Regions from separate parts of the Paenibacillus sp. ICGEB2008 genome, predicted to be linked through region 3. Evidence: riboswitches for the same ligand, from Rfam matches in the RefSeq annotation. Region 3 holds a riboswitch; each other region holds the start of a gene.

Region 1 (5,555 bases), on a different contig from region 3:
CAAAACAGGCAGTGGAGCCGGCGGCATGGAATATCCGACACTCATCACGGCCGCAGCTGCGGACCAACTGAATCCTGGCTATAATCTGGAACGGACGCTGGTTCATGAAATTGGGCATCAATATTTCTACGGAATGGTAGCCAACAATGAATTTGAGGAGCCTTGGCTGGATGAAGGCTTCACCTCCTATGCAGAGGAACGGCTCATGGAACAAGAGTATGGGCTTACCCCCAACTTGCCATTACAATCGGGACAGGTAGCTTCCCCACAGCCGCTAAACCGTGAGTCCTGGAAGTATGGATCGGCAGCTGAGTATGCGCAAAATGCCTATTCACGAGGTAAATTAGTACTACGAGGTATTGAGCGTCAGGTGGGTATGAAAAAAATGGACCGGATTATGCGGACCTACGTCCAGACTTATCGATTCAAGCATCCGACCTCACAGGATTTTCAACATGTCGTGGAGAGAGTGACCGGACGATCATGGAGCCACTATTTTGAACAATATGTATATGACGGCCAGATGGCGGACTTTTCAGTCGATCGCATCATGAACCACAAGCTGGAGAATGGATACGAAGCAGTCGTGACGCTCAGCAAAAAAGGAGCAGATTATCCCAAAATACCTGTTCAATTTACCTTCAAGGATGGCTCAACGATATTCAAGGCATGGGATGGTGCGGGCAAAAGTACAACTTTCCGACTCAAAAGCGCTTCCCCCGTGTCCTATGTGACTGTAGATCCTCTATACACTATTGCACTGGAGAACAAGCATATTAATAATAGCCTGAAGGCTGAATTGGATGAAAAACAACAAACCCGTTGGAGTGTAAGTGTAACCAAGCTGTTGGAGACACTGCTTGGAAGTCTGTCATGGTGAGGTGTCTATAGATGCGGACTGTTATAAAAGAAGGCTGGGCGCTGGTACGCATACGCTTTTATATCGTTATCATTTTATTTCTGTATCGTCTGCTGTGGGGAGTATTTCTCTATAGGCTGGTACAGTCTGCCGTTATCCCGCTGCTGCTACGTTATCCTGATCAGAGCCAAAACGAACTGGGAAAGACCTTGTTTTGGATGGAGGGCCAGATCGCCTTGATGGACAGCCGGGAAGTACATGTGTACTTGTGGATATTACTAGGGGCGACCGTACTGCGCATACTAATCACTCCCTTCATTAGAGCTGGCATATATCAAAGCCTGCATACCGATGCGTCTGAACCGCAAAGCCTGTCCTTCTTCAAGGGGATGAAACGCCACGGTATGTCATCGCTATTGTATTACATCATCGAGTTGGGTTTGCTGCTGCTTCCCGCCTTTTGGGTGGTACCGAGACTCTATCCTATTGTAGTAGGAACGTTGCAATCTTCCTCTTACCTGCTACATTTGTTGCCCTATGCCATGGGGTGGATAGCTTACGGTTGGGTCATTCGGCAGTGCATCCTGTATATGCAGTTGGGCACTGTCAGTGGTCACACCATACTATCCTCCCTGCTCGCCTTCTTTCGCCAGCTTCTTCCGGCTGTTGGTGTATCCCTGTTGCTCGGTACTTGTGTGTTGCTAGTTTTCGGTCTATTTGGCACCGTGGCGATGATTTGGACGGGTATGTTGGCACTGATTCTCCAGCAATCGTATCATTTTGTTACCAGTCTGGTCAGGCTGTGGCATATCAGTTCGCAGTATCGGCTATGGCACATCGATATCTCCAGCAGAGGCTAACCTCTCACAATATGCTCTCTCCTGTATTTTCAGCTGTCGAAAAAACTTTTTTCTTTCCCGTGCAAACAGCACATAACTGAATACTGTTAACAGAATCTGTTCCTGGAGCGTTAGGAACAGATTTTTTTTGTAACTTTTTGCGATGAAACATTTGCCAAAGCCTGCTGTCTTTGTTACAATAATCGCAGTGAACTGATAGTAACAACTTTGTAATCTTTATTGTAACCTTTATCTTAAAAACATCGTTGTCGTGAATACTGCTCTCCAAGGTGCACATCTTAAGTTAAGCCTAATTCCTGGCACCTAGGAAGCGGGGGAACCAGTTTGGGTGAATTGATCTCGCAACAGAGTGGTCATAGGGGAACCTTCTACCGAATCCTTAAGCTAACCTCGCAGGCATTGGAAGGGGTATATTTTTTTTGAAGAAGAAGCTAACGATCGCAGCCATGGGTCTCGCCATTGCCTTTACATCTTTTACATTCGGTGGCAGCAGTGCATTTGCAGACTCTAAGATGGACCAGGTCATCCAAGATGCCAAAGGAACGAACTACAGAAGCGGAGGCACTACACTCGAGGGATTCGATTGCTCCGGCTTCACAATGTATGTATTCAACAAACTGGGAATTAAACTGCCGCATCAATCTGGATCACAATTCAAAATGGGTTCTTCTGTATCCCGCGATGAAATGAGACCAGGCGACCTGGTGTTCTTCAACACCACAGGAAGAGGCGTTTCCCATGTAGGTATCTTCGTAGGTGAAGGGAAATTCGCCCACTCCTCGACTTCACGTGGTGTAGTAGTTAGCTCACTGAACGAAAATTATTACGCTAACCGTTATGTCGGTGCAAAAAGAATTATGAGCACAGACGCTTACCATTCTGTAGCTTCAGATATTCCTGATGACGACAACGTAGAATAACTACCGCACAGCAAGCTAACCCTAGCCGCAATTTGATTCTGGCCGGAATCGAATTGCGGTTTTTTATGTCCACTACATCAGCAATGATTATCATTACTGACGAACTGACACCTCAAAAGGTTTCAATTTTAGCGAACATCGTCGGTTTTACCGTCACCGCTGGGGGAGCATATGAGCAGTAAATCCTTCTTATTGAATGTATACCCGACTTAGGTACGAAATAAACACGCTTGCCATTCTCCTACAACTTGTCTACAATCTGTGGTTAATGATTGAAGTACCTGCATAAGGAGGAATGGAAAAGTGCCGGCCTCAATATCCAACTACCGGATCGTACCGATGGACGAGCATCAAGCGGCTGAAATCTGTGAGTGGCGCTATGATCCCCCCTACAACATATACGGCTGGCTTCCCTGGGAACAAATGAAGGCACTTGAAGTCGAATTTGGAAGTCCCACGCTTCGCCAAGAGCAATATGTTGCGGTCCTGGACGAAGAGAATGAGCTGACGGGATTTGCTCAATATTTCCCTATGGTCGGTGTGACCCGGCTGGGTCTTGGAATGCATCCCGAAAGATGCGGACATGGCACAGGCTCCGATTTTGTCCGGGCCATTGCCGAGGAAGCCAGACGACGTCATCCGCAGAATGAAATTGACCTAGAGGTTCTCACTTGGAATCAGCGGGCTATCCGAGCCTACAAGGCAGCTGGATTTGAGCTGACGGATACCTATGAACGCCAGACTCCAGATGGCAGAAAGCCGTTCCATTGTATGGTATATCGTCCTGAACAACAGAATCGGGTTCTATAAATAAGAGCGCCTTCACTATACAACCGCGATGTTGTATAACGAAGGCGCTCTTCATATATACGACAGATCATTACAAACTCAATGACTGCTGCGCATTTTTTCGAAAGCTTCATTATATTGTTGGGCTTCCTTAATATCTACGGCCATAATACCGCCATCGTCCCAGGAGGTCAAACGCAGAGTCACGGTCTTGTAATCAATCGTAATAAATGGATGGTGATTAAATGCCTCAGATATAGCGGCAACTTCATCCACGAAGGCAATTCCTTTCATAAAACTGGAAAAATTATATTTCCGAACGATCCAACGTCCTTCCTCCAGTTCCCAGCCCTCCAGCTTCTCCAGATGTGCTTCAATCTCTTCTTGTGTAAAAGGCATGTTACGAACTCCTCCCCGTTTATACGGAAGCCTTTTAGCCGCTTAAATGCGGCCAAAACTACGATATATTGGTGTACATATTACCACGGCCCCGTTGATAAATCCATAAGACGGCCATCAAATCAATGGGACCGACGTCAGCTCCTCATCCCCGATGAGTACATAGATCCGGTGCTGCTCCGGCTCATAAATCACAACACCGCTGCCTACAGTGATTATAGGTTCTGTGCCCAGTGCATAAAATAAGTCTTCTGCCAAAGCCTCATTGACTTCCTGGCACCCCGCTGGGTCCAGCCTGTCCCAATCTTCTGCTTCCATTTCAAAAAATTCATAGCTATCTGGAATGCGTCCCACAGCCTCTGTCAAATCGTTCAAAATTTGTTCATACTCGCGCCCATGCTTTACTCCCATGCTATTTCCTCCAGTGGTTCAGCGATTCAATACATAATCACTTTATTATACCGGAAATTCGCCCTTAACAAAAAAGAGAGTTTTGTCGATAAATACTATAATCCGTCTCATAATGACGCGCTTGGGGCAAGGACGACCCATGCGGCATGAAAGGATTCAAAATCTATTCTCATGGATGAGGTGTATCATGCAAATTACAACCATTATTGGACTTGTGCTCGGGCTTTTGTCACTGGTCGTCGGGATGATCCTGAAGGGCGCGCCAGTCGTCAATCTGGTCAATAATCCCGCTGCTTACATGATTATTTTCGTCGGAACAGCAGCAAGTATATTCATGGCGTTTCCGATGGATGACATGAAACGGGTGCCAAAGCTGTTTAAAATTATTTTCACCCAGCAGAAATTGCTGGATCGCAAGGAGCTTATCGGTACATTTACCGAATGGGCATCCATTACCCGTCGTGAAGGTCTGCTCGCGCTGGAATCCAAGGTCGAAGAGATCGACGATCCCTTTATGCGCGGCGGTATGCGTATGATTATCGATGGTAATGATCAGGAGTTCGTACGCGATGTTCTGATGGAAGACATTAACGCTACCGAAGATAGACACCGCGCAGGCGCACTAATTTTTTCCCAAGCCGGTATGTACGCTCCAACACTCGGGGTACTCGGTGCGGTTGTAGGTCTGATTGCCGCTCTAGCCGACCTTAGTGACATGGAAAAACTGTCCCATGCCATTGCGGCCGCCTTTATTGCAACGTTGCTCGGTATTTTTACAGGTTATGTCCTATGGCATCCAATGTCCAACAAGCTGAAACGGCTATCCAAAAAAGAAGTGGAACTTAAGTTAATGATGGTCGAAGGTCTGCTTTCGATTCAATCCGGTATCTCGACGATTGCCATCAGCCAAAAGCTAGCAATCTTCCTAACTCCAACCGAACGGGCTTCGATGACCCAGAAGGATGGCGATTCCAGTGAGTAAAAAGAGACATGAACCGCATGAAGAGCATGCTGACGAAAGCTGGCTGTTGCCATATTCCGACTTAATGACCCTTCTGTTGGCTCTTTTCATTGTCTTATTCGGTATGAGCTCGCTCGATGCCAAAAAATTTGAAACTATGGCTCAATCCTTGAGTTCAGCTTTTAGTGGCGGTACTGGCGTGCTGGATCACTCGGCCGCGAATCCGTCGTCACAATCTATGGATATGGGCAAAAATAAAGAAGAGGTATCGCAACCTTTAAAATCGAAAGCCACTTCTACCTCTGATCTGCAGAAGCAACTCGCCCAGCGGGAAGAAGAAGATTTAAAGAAGCTTA
Region 2 (5,555 bases), on a different contig from region 3:
GAAACGGATGTACCAAAATGGCAATTGCAATCAGCTTCATTTCCTTGCCTTCAATTTTCCTACCCATAAATTCCGGGGTTCTTCCGACCATCAGTCCGCATATAAACACTCCCAGAATCGCATACATCAGCATATTCATCAGCCCGACGCCCTTGCCGCCAAAAATGACGTTTAGCATCATTTCTCCCAAAGCAGCCATACCACCTAGCGGGGTCAATGTATCATGCATATTATTGACCGAACCTGTCGTTGCCGCCGTTGTGACCGCAGTGAATAATGCCGATTGTCCAATGCCGAAACGAACCTCTTTCCCTTCCATGCTTCCCTGAGATGCATCCATACCCAGTGCCTGAATTAACGGATTACCTGTTTTCTCCGACACATACGTTATGGTTAGAAAAATAAGGAACAAGACCATCATCGAGCTGAAAATAATCCAGCCCTGCTTGCGATTACGGGCAAACAATCCAAATGTATACGGCAGCGAAGCCGGCATTACCCACATTGCCAAAATTTCCAGTACGTTCGTCCAAGGACTTGGATTCTCAAAAGGATGCGCAGAATTAGCTCCCGCAAAACCGCCCCCGTTCGTGCCCAAATGCTTGATGGATTCCAATGAGGCAATGGGTCCCATAGCAATCTGCTGCTGTGTACCACTTAAAGTCGTAATATCCGCCGTGGACTGTAGCGTCTGTGGTACTTTTAATCCCACCAGCACCAGCGTAAGTACAAAGGCAAGCGGTAGGAAAATCCGTATGTTGGCTTTAATAAAATCTTGAAAAAAATTACCCAGCCCTTCACCGCGCCGCGTCAATCCCCTCATAAAAGCCGCAGCAACCGAAAACCCCGAAGCAGCCGAAGTAAACATCATCATCGTGACGAACGCCATCTGTGTCAGATACGTAAGCCCGCTTTCTCCGCTGTAATGTTGGAGATTCGTATTGGTCATAAAGCTGATTACTGTATTAAAGGCCAATGATGCTTCCATATTACTGTTCCCAACCGGATTGCCCGGAAGTATAGCCTGCAAGCGCAATAGCAGGTAGCTGATCCCCACAAGCACCACATTGGTTGCAATGAAACTCATAGCATACGTGGTCCAGCGCATGCTGTCCTGTTTCTTCAAGCCTACAGCCTTATAAATCAGCTTTTCCGTTCCACCAAAAATACGATCCGTCCGATTCGGTTCATTCGAGAATACGTGATACATATAGGTGCCCATCGGCTTTACCAAGAGCAACAATATGATGATCACAATCCCAATTTGCAGTAGCTCCATCCTCTATTCCTCCTTAAAATGCTCCTGCATTTGGAACAACAGACCTGATTCAGACCATCCATTGAGTGCACACGTTTGCGAAAATCTGCATCTCTGATGCTGCATTCTTGATCTGCTGTTCCCGCCTGCTCGATCCTATAGTTGACTAGAATTTTTCAGGATTCAGGAGTGCGTAGATTAAATACACGAACACAATAGCCGTAAGTCCTAGCACAACGATCATCCTCTTCGCCCTCCTTTTGAGGTCTGCGCATCACACCAGCGTACAAACAGCAGTATCACTCCATAACTCACAGCCATTACGAGCAGCATGTATAAATCCATCATGTTCATACCCTCCGTATCGCTTTTCAGATTGCCCTTTTGATTCCATCATAAAATCATAAACCAGCTATGTTATAAGTGCTTATCCGTTCAGCAGGAAACCCACCTCTCCGTTCAATGTGTAGATCACATGGTCCGCTCCCAATCCCCGATAAATTCCTTGTGGATTACAGCCGTGCGTAATAACATAGATCAATTCTGATGTTAGTGGCCGACATATTTGCAGGAAACGGCAAGTTAGATTCAAGCTGTTTTCGAACAAATACACACTACCAATTTCTTTTTTAGGAAAATTCCATTTTCCCGCTTGCATCGTATTGATGCGCACAATGTGCTCCACACCCATTTTTTTGAGTTGTCGTTCCTCCTGGGTGCTATTTGTGAGAACTGCAAACGCCAATTTTTTGAACATAAGCAATTTCACAAAACTTCTGCCCGCTTCATTCGGTGCAGTGACAATAATTAACCGACCTTCCATCAGTAGCTCCTCTCCCGGTATAAAAAGACAACAAAAAGAAGCCGAAGGAAAAAGGCTTCCTCCGGCTTCATACATTCCATGATAAAATAAACCATGGCTGCACACGGCGGTTTGTTGCCTCTCCCTGTACGCTTACGAGGTTAGCTGTCGGATTCGGACGTGAGAGTCGCCCTATTTACGGCACTTGGCCGGAAAATTCACCCCATGAGACACACGGCTTGCAAAGCCGTATATACTCGTTGGTTCCCCCGCTTTTGCAACTGCAAAATTCAGCGCTTTAGACAATTCGTTGTTGCTTCATTGTTGTTAATTTGAAATTACGTCTTGAATCATACACCCGTGCAAGGAAGACTGTAAAGCTCAACGGCAAGGCTATAAATCACCCTTTAGAGCATAGAAGATTAAGGATAACGCTTACAACCAACCTATGCTTCTCGTATCTCTCTAAAACTCTGTATTTCACCCCTTTTTGAAAATGAAAGGCATGTCAATATTGGCGTAGGGTATGGTACGGTTGCCCTTTATTATAAAAAAGAAAGAAAATGCGCTATATGTACTAGATAATTATCGAATGAAGCCTTTTTTATGAGAAGAAACACCTCAATTTGCTCCATTTGAAGTGCGATTTACCGTTTTGAACAAAAGACGATTTTACAATGCACAATGTTTGTAGACTCTTCTGGACTTGCAACCCCTTGTTGAATTGTTCACAATTTAATTGTAGAATATTGAATTAGGAGGGATATCATGAGCGTATATAAATATGATGCACAGACCCTACAAGGGGCACAAATTCCGTTATCCACATACGAAGGGAAAGTTCTTCTTATCGTGAATACTGCCAGCAAATGTGGGTTAACCCCCCAGTACAAGGCGCTACAAGAGCTATATGACCAGTATCATGAACAGGGGCTCGAAATTTTGGGATTTCCCAGCAACCAGTTCGCCAAACAAGAGCCGGGTTCCAGCGAGGAGATCTCCGGGTTTTGCCAACTCAATTACGGAGTGACCTTTCCCATGTTCGCCAAGACAAATGTTAACGGTGATCAGGCACATCCTCTATTTCACTACCTGACCCACACTGCTCCAGGCGTATTAGGCTCCAAAGCGATCAAATGGAATTTTACTAAATTTTTAATTACACGAGAAGGTAACGTATTTAAGCGTTATGCGCCGCAAACCACTCCAGACAAGCTTGTAGGAGATATTAAGAAGCTTTTGCAGAAAAACTGACAATCTTTATGCACTACAGTCAACGAGCGGTCCGTTGTCCATACGACCGCTTCTGTGACGGGAGGATATGACGAAAAGTATTTAACAAAAAAGCATCCCTTCACGTAAAACGTGTCAGGATGCTTTTTCAACTGGGTACTGCATATAATGCGGTCGAGAGGACTCGAACCTCCACGGGCGTACGCCCACTACCCCCTCAAGATAGCGTGTCTGCCATTCCACCACGACCGCATGTCATAATGTATTGAGGCAACAGATTTATTATACTCTCTCAGCAACAATTTGTAAACAAGAATATTATAATTATTTTAATGTAACTTTACATAACATATATAAGCAATAAAATTATTTAATTTGACATAATTGAGTTCGAAGTGTAAATATATATTACATAAATATTTGAATTATTATTATAAAAATAAGATTTGAGTCAAATAACATCACACAAATATTCACTTCAAGGAGGCGAACCGTCCTGTATAAAGGTAACCGGTTGCTAAACTACGCATTATTGTTGGACCCTTCCCTACCTATTGGTGGTTTCACCCGTTTCTACGGATTGGAGGAGCGTTTCCGCGCTGGACACCTGAACAGTCTACAGGATCTGAAACATTACATGCGAGACGATTGGTATCCTCAAATCACAACCCTTGACGGCATGGCCATTAAAAGTCTGTATGCAGCCATCCAGCAGAATGACGGTTGGCGGATCGCCCTTATTGATAAAATGCTGCACGCCCAACATCCTTCCTCGCAGCATGTAAAAGAGTCGCGACTTTCTGGCCAGCGACTGCTCAAGCTCACCAAGGCTCTTTATCCTTGGCTCGCATTTGACCAACTGGAAGACACACTCACTCAATACAATGCAATTGGCACACTCGCTACTGTCCACACTTGGATTAACTCCCTCCTCGGAAGCGATATAGAACAGACCATTCACGGCTATTTTGCCACAGCGGTATCCTTCTGTATCGAAGATGCCTTCAGACTACTCAATCCTCCTTATGAGGAAAAAAGTCCTCTTATCGATCATATGACCAGCGAGTTGCTTACCACCTGGAAGACGATTAACAAACCTACGCCAAGCTCATATCAGCGCCATCTTTTCCACAGCCATCGGACCAGCTCCTACATCACTCAGCCACCCTATATGAGCCATAGCAGCCAATTGAATGCATCCAGACCCTTTTCCTCCTCCGTCCTATTTAAACGCCTTCCAGCATCCCTCTGATGCGTCGTTTACCAATCTAGCAGTCACAATAAAAATACTCTGCCCTTTTCTCAAGCGGCAGAGTATTTCATGTATCCCAAATTCACACCAATAACAGACCATAGTCGGATTATTTTCACTTTTTGCACTTAATTAAGTAATTATTTTAACGAAATGCCGTATTTAAGATTGTATAAACACGTATAAAAGTGTATCATAGTTTTAGATGGTTAATTCTAACATGTTTACTGATGATTATTATATCACACCAATTATTCCGTAAGAATCCGTAAGGGGCGATTTCTCTTGAACAACAAAATGCCTGTCACCTCCTTCGGGTGGGCCATCAAACAAAGGCTTGTCGAGCTTCGGCTGGATCAGAAAACATTTTGCGAGACACATAATATTCCGCCTTCACGCTTGTCCAATCTGATTCACGGCACCCGCAAAGCACAAAGGTACAGAAAACAAGTTGCTGCAATTCTGAATATCGACGATAACGATTATAAGGAGGCAACACCACACTAAATCCAACAAGCATTTCAGCATCCATCGCGTCGCCATATTATCAGGAAACCAAATAAACCCGTAAACCGAACCCTCAGTTCGTTTTACGGGTTATCACCCAGGCGTTTAGCCATAGATTATTCAAGTTTTGTTTTGTCCTTCTCTCTTTTTTGCTTACGGTACTTCGCAAATTCAACGTATTCTAAAATAAAGTTCTGTTCTTCTGTCTCAAGATCTTCAGCCTGGCAATTCAGTGGCCCCATCACCCCAAAAAAATAAGCAGCCTTCTGCTCCTGAAGCACGCCTTCCCCTGGCTTAATCCCTTTCATCAACCAGTCGAGCGATACATTAAAAAAGTCCGAAATCTGAATCAAATGGGCGGTACCTGGCGTTGTTTTTCCCCTTCTCCAATCACCGAGATTCCCTGAGCTAATTTTAAGCTTTTCACAAAATGCCTTCTTGGTCATTCCTCGATCCTTAATTAAAGCTTCAATCCGCTGATAAATAGTTTGATCTCCCACAAC
Region 3 (5,555 bases):
TCTTTTTCACGGGTTCAAACATGATTCGATTAGGTTTTTTAGGACTAAACCAGTAAATGATGTAGCCTACAATAGCCGGAAGTAAGATCCAGAATAAACCGGCGCTCACATTCACGGTGTCTCCCAAACTGATCACACTAAGCCCCATTAATATGCTGTCAAAAATAACGTGGCTGAACATGGCAGCGATAAAGCCGTAACGCAGGAACACGAAGCTAAACAGCAAACCAAGAAAAGTCAGCTCAATAGGTCTTGAAATCACTGGATAGATTGGATAAAGCGTATGTCCCAGTGCCCAAATAAGCGTAGTAATCAGACAAGCAACAAACGTATTTTTGACTATTTTTTTTACCATCGGAATACCAAATAGACGGTAAACAGTCTCCTCTCCAATACCTGCCATCCAGGCCATAATCGGTAGTAGCCATGGATAAGCCATATTGTAAGGGGATTGCGTGGCGTCTGTAGTGGAGAACGTATTAAATGTACGCTCCAGTACAAAGAACAAAATGGATTGTACGCCGAGTAAAATGAAGGCCCACAAGTAACCGACATACATACTGCGAAGCACATACAGCCCGTAGCCGGGCTCTTTGGCCCGTGGCCATGCATTGAGTCCAACCTGACGCATAAGGCCGTCACCACCAACCAAGGAGAAGTAGAGAGCTACAGCCATGAAGAAGGTAACACCGACCTGGAATACCATAAGAAATATAAGCATGCCCTTACTGCCTGCTTCAGCCTGTAATAAAGGCAGCATGTTCATGGTCCCAGCTATACTAGCAATAAAATAAACAATGGACAGAACAATACCGCGTACAAATGAAGTATGTCGTCGGGTGAGTGACGCATACACAATGGCAAGTACACCCAGGACAAAGCTAAATAGGGCATAACCCGCATAAGTCATCCAATTCGCCCAGTATGTTTGATTTTTAACATAGTCGGTATAAGACGAAGGGGCTGAAAAGCTTTGGGTAAATGAGCGAACATCCCCATCTTCAAAGGTAAAAGCCAGCGTAAGGACCGAGGCGCCGATTTTCTTTTCGTCCACGGTATATTTTAATCCACCTTCCCCCTCAGTGGTCGCAAGCTTCAATTCCGATGGATTAAAGCCAAAGCGTTTGATCCATTTTGCTGCAGCCTGTTCCTTAGCTTCAAGCGTCATGTCGCCCTCAGCTATACGTACAAGCTTGCTTCGTGCTTGTTCATCTGTAGAAACATCAGCCTGTGTGTAATTGGTGCTGGAGGTGATCCGCTTAAAGCTAACGACCTTCCCAGTGGATAAATCCACATGAATTTGCAGCTTGCCCTTCGCTGAGGAGTCAGGCAAATCAACCCGAAAGGTTTCATAAGGATAATTTTTTTTCCATGTACGATCGTACGCTTGAAGCAGTTTTTCTCTGGATAAATAACCGTACAAATCTGTTTCAGCCTGATAGGTCACGACAGGCTTCTCTGGCTGTGATTCCGTATAGCCCAGCTCAGAACGGGCGAAGTCCAATGCGTGTACGATCGCTTCTTGTTTGCTGATGACCTTTGCATTCATCAATGATTCCGGACTTGGATTGCTAAGCGAGGGAATAAGCAATTGAAAGATAAAAAAGCAAATCAGGCCAACCCCGCCCAGCAAGCCTAATTTTTTGAAGTTGGCCGTGAGCACGACCGGTTTCCCGATAGGATTCATGAGTTTCCTCCTTAATCTGTAAATAAGAACATCCATTAAAGATATCATACTGCACAGGTTCCCGCCAACAGACCAGCGATATTCATGAAAACAGAGTGAAAGCACTTTAAAGTTTTAATAAAATTAGATAAGCTGTGATTAAGCGATGCCCAATCGCAAATTAAAGCCAATTTCACGTTTTTTCGGCGAAATCGGTTTTGTGATCTGGATAGAGAAGGATTATAATCTTGAGGCAATGCCTATGAAATATATGGGTAATGACATACATTTAAGCCGAATTTCTGTGAGAAAACGGGGGAACCATGTTACTGGGGTGAATTTTACAGCCGATCCTGATGGACCGGAAGTGTAAATAGGGCATACTGTGCTGCCCGAATCCGTCAGCTAACCTCGTAGGCTGTGGGCAGGAACCAAGTCAGGCACTCGGTTTTCCGGTGTCTTTTTTTGTGTGTATAAGTGTGAATAAAAGTTTGCTGAGTTAAGGACGCTGCGCGTTCCATTTGATCTTCCAATCGCTGTTGCCACTGAATTTTTTTTGATTTTCTAGACCTTGATACGGGTAAAATTCAGAGTCAAAGGCGAGCGCTATCGCTTCTCCAGATTCAAATGGACCGCTTCGCTGCTGCCCGCCTTAAAGTCATCAAACGTTCCATGAGGTAGTTACGTATAAAGTGTAGTGAGTATTGAAAGGCAAAAGTATCCCGCTTTGCGGATACTTTTCTGATTTATAAAAGAAACTGAAAAGAATTGGTGATTTTATGAGCTGAGCGATCTCCATGCTCATAGTTCACCAAGGAGGAGAAGTGATGAATAAATGAATCCCAATGCAAGCTGGCTTCGGCTTTCTCCACCGCAAATATTCGTTGCAGGCTTTGCCATTATCATTCTAATAGGTAGTTTATTGTTAATGCTGCCCATTTCTAATACAACAGGAAAACCACTTGCGTTTATAGACGCTTTGTTTACTGCCGCTTCCGCGACCTGTGTAACTGGGCTTGTCGTTAAGGATACAGGGCTCTTTTTTACAACCTTTGGTCAAATTGTCATCGTTGCGCTGATTCAGATTGGCGGACTTGGCTTTATGACTATGGCTACCTTGATCGCGCTGGTGTTCAAGCGTCGGATTTCCTTGCGGGAGCGCCTTATTTTGCAAGAAGCGATGAATCAGACCTCTGTCGAAGGAATTGTCGGATTGATCCGCAAGGTGCTATGGTACTCGCTGATGATTGAGGGCGTATGTGCAGCTATTTTTTCGATTCGCTGGTCATTTGATATGCCTGTCGGCAGGGCGATTTATTTTGGAATCTGGCATGCCATTTCCATGTTTAATAACGCTGGTTTTGATTTGTTCGGTGAATTTCGTAGCCTGACAGGTTATGTATATGATCCGATTGTTAATTTTACAGCCATGTTTCTCATTATTTCGGGTGGTATTGGTTTTGTAGTGATGTCTGACCTGGCAGATTATCGCAAGCGTAAGAGACTGTCCTTGCATACCAAGGTGGTACTCAGCATGACAGCTGCTCTGATTGTCGTCGGGACGCTTGTCATTTTTGTATTTGAGTTTACGAATCCGAAGACGCTTGGCTCGCTTGATTGGGGTGGTAAACTGCTGGGTTCTTTATTCCAGTCCGTTACCCCTCGCACCGCAGGTGCCAACACGCTGGACATTGCAGGCTTGCGGCAGGCTACGCAGTTTTTTATCATCATACTCATGTTTATTGGGGCTTCGCCTGGCTCCACTGGAGGCGGGATTAAGACCACTACATTTGCTCTGCTCATTGGAGCGGTGTTTTCGATGCTGCGGGGACGGGAAGACATTGTGCTGTTCCGGTACCGACTTGCGCAGGCACGCATTTATAAGGCTTTGACTATTACCTTGCTGGGGTTGCTGTTCGTGATTGGGGTGACGATGATTCTGTCCGCAACCGAAGATCATCATTTTCTGATGATCTTGTTCGAGACGGTGTCTGCCTTTGGTACGGTAGGACTGTCCATGGGGCTTACACCTGATTTGACAGTTGTAGGCAAGCTGGTGATTACTCTGACGATGTTTGCAGGCAGGCTGGGTCCACTCACGCTAGCTTATGCACTGGGACCGAAAAAGGGTAAGGAATTGTATCGTCATCCAGAAGGTAAAATAATTATAGGGTAAGGGAGTTTTCGAGTAGATATGAAAACGCAGCAGTTTGTAGTCATTGGCTTGGGACGGTTTGGCTCAAGCCTGGCTTTGCAATTGGTGGATATGGGGTGCGAGGTGCTGGGCATTGATCGGAATGAGGATGTTGTGGACAGTATGAGTGAGATTCTGACACATACTGTCGTGGCGGACGCTACAGATGAGGATGCGTTGCGGTCACTCGGCATACGTAATTTCGATTGCGGCATTGTTGCGATTGGTGATGATATTCAGGTAAGCATCCTGACCGCCATTTTGCTGAAGGAGCTGGGTGTGAGAAAAGTCGTAGCCAAAGCCATATCTGTGCTGCATGGGCGTGCGTTAGAGAAGCTTGGGGTGGACCGAGTCATTTATCCGGAACGGGATATGGGTATTCGAGTAGCGCATCAGCTGGTCACGCCTAATCTGCTCGATTATTTGGAGCTGTCCAAGGAATACAGCATTGTAGAACTTAATGTGCCTGCATGTCTGAATGGCAAAACGTTGGCAGAATTAAATGCGCGCACCCGCTTTGGTTGCAGCATCGTGGCGCTTCATACGGCGAATGGTATCTTGATCGCACCGACAGCTATGGATCGGCTGAAAGCAGACGATATTATGGTCATTATCGGCTCCAATGATAATATCGGCCGCTTTGAGGATGAGGTCGTTAATGTCAATGAAGAGGGTTAAATCCTCTATACCATACGGTAGCCTGCAAACGATGCGCGTGTCTCGCTAATCCAGCGTCGTGCTGTTGGGCCGAGATCGGCCGTTTCTGAGTAGATGAGGGAGGTCGTTCGGCGTGTCTCCTTCAAATCAGGCAAGTACAATGCAGTAAGTCCATTATCTCGCAGCAGTTCGCTGCGCAAATAGGATTTGGGCAGCAAAGCGGATGCCTTGCAGGTGGGAAGCAGGCGTACAATCGCCTCGAAGGAGTCGATTTCCATGCGGATATCCGGCATAATGCCGCTACGCTGGAACAAGTCATCCGTCAGACTGCGGTACCAGGTTCCTTTGGAGAAAATAATCATCGGCAATCCTTGCAAGTCCTTCATTGAAGCCGTTCCTGTCTTGACAGTTAACTCATGTCCGATGGGGACGACTAGCTCCAAATGATCGTCAAATAACGGAATGCAACGCAGTCCAGCTTCATGAATGGCAGACCCGACAACGCCGGCGTCTGCTTTTTTGTCGCGTACAAAGGCAACGATTTCATGCGTCTTGCCGGTGAGCAGCTTTAACTCAGTCTGAGGATGCTTGCTCATGAAAGCTTCGACGAGGGTAGGCAGCGTCGTTTGGAGTGTCGTAAGACTTGCGCCCAGTGTAAGCATGCTCTGGGCTTCATTTTTGTGCTGGGACAGCTTTTGTAAGAAGCGAAGCTGACGTTGCCGTTGCTCCAGCGCGAAAGTATATACAAATCGGCCAGTCGATGTAATTTCGAGCCGTTTGCCCCGACGATCAAAGAGATGGACACCCAGCTCTTCCTCCAGCTTGGCAATTTTGCGGGACAGGGCGGGTTGGGACAAATTCAGCAGTTTGGAGGCTTTATTCAGGCTGGACTGCTCGACAATGACGGCAAAAGCGTTCAAATCCTCAAACAAATCTTCCACTTCCTCTCTATATGCAAAAAAGACATAATAATTAATACGTATATTGCAATTCCATTATAAGCCGAAAAGGAGTAACATGAAAGCGACACAAGATGTT

The links. Region 3 has a riboswitch for cyclic di-AMP ahead of C400_RS0113555 (TrkH family potassium uptake protein). Riboswitches for the same ligand answer to the same signal wherever they lie in the genome.
Region 1: it holds a riboswitch for cyclic di-AMP, as region 3 does, so the genes downstream of both, C400_RS0112900 (C40 family peptidase) here and C400_RS0113555 (TrkH family potassium uptake protein) in region 3, are expected to answer to the same signal.
Region 2: it holds a riboswitch for cyclic di-AMP, as region 3 does, so the genes downstream of both, C400_RS0107545 (hypothetical protein) here and C400_RS0113555 (TrkH family potassium uptake protein) in region 3, are expected to answer to the same signal.

Annotation. Positions count from the first base shown of each region.
Region 1 covers NZ_AMQU01000013.1:14,209-19,763, reverse strand. The annotation lists gene C400_RS0112915 (M1 family metallopeptidase) at 1-880, shown strand, start outside; gene C400_RS0112910 (hypothetical protein) at 892-1,719, shown strand; cyclic di-AMP (ydaO/yuaA leader) riboswitch at 1,996-2,133, shown strand; gene C400_RS0112900 (C40 family peptidase) at 2,139-2,639, shown strand; gene C400_RS0112895 (GNAT family N-acetyltransferase) at 2,943-3,449, shown strand; gene C400_RS0112890 (4a-hydroxytetrahydrobiopterin dehydratase) at 3,528-3,827, opposite strand; gene C400_RS0112885 (hypothetical protein) at 3,945-4,238, opposite strand; gene motA (flagellar motor stator protein MotA) at 4,426-5,220, shown strand; gene motB (flagellar motor protein MotB) at 5,213-5,555, shown strand, end outside.
Region 2 covers NZ_AMQU01000007.1:631,222-636,776, reverse strand. The annotation lists gene kdpA (potassium-transporting ATPase subunit KdpA) at 1-1,279, opposite strand, end outside; gene kdpF (K(+)-transporting ATPase subunit F) at 1,425-1,502, opposite strand; gene C400_RS0107545 (hypothetical protein) at 1,686-2,081, opposite strand; cyclic di-AMP (ydaO/yuaA leader) riboswitch at 2,195-2,366, opposite strand; gene C400_RS0107540 (glutathione peroxidase) at 2,829-3,314, shown strand; tRNA gene C400_RS0107535 (tRNA-Leu) at 3,463-3,545, opposite strand; gene C400_RS0107530 (urease accessory protein UreF) at 3,808-4,545, shown strand; gene C400_RS0107525 (Rha family transcriptional regulator) at 4,831-5,052, shown strand; gene C400_RS0107520 (helix-turn-helix domain-containing protein) at 5,169-5,552, opposite strand.
Region 3 covers NZ_AMQU01000014.1:90,388-95,942, forward strand. The annotation lists partial or broken gene C400_RS28585 (CPBP family intramembrane glutamic endopeptidase) at 1-1,687, opposite strand, end outside; cyclic di-AMP (ydaO/yuaA leader) riboswitch at 1,949-2,101, shown strand; gene C400_RS0113555 (TrkH family potassium uptake protein) at 2,502-3,842, shown strand; gene C400_RS0113560 (potassium channel family protein) at 3,861-4,538, shown strand; gene C400_RS0113565 (LysR family transcriptional regulator) at 4,544-5,449, opposite strand.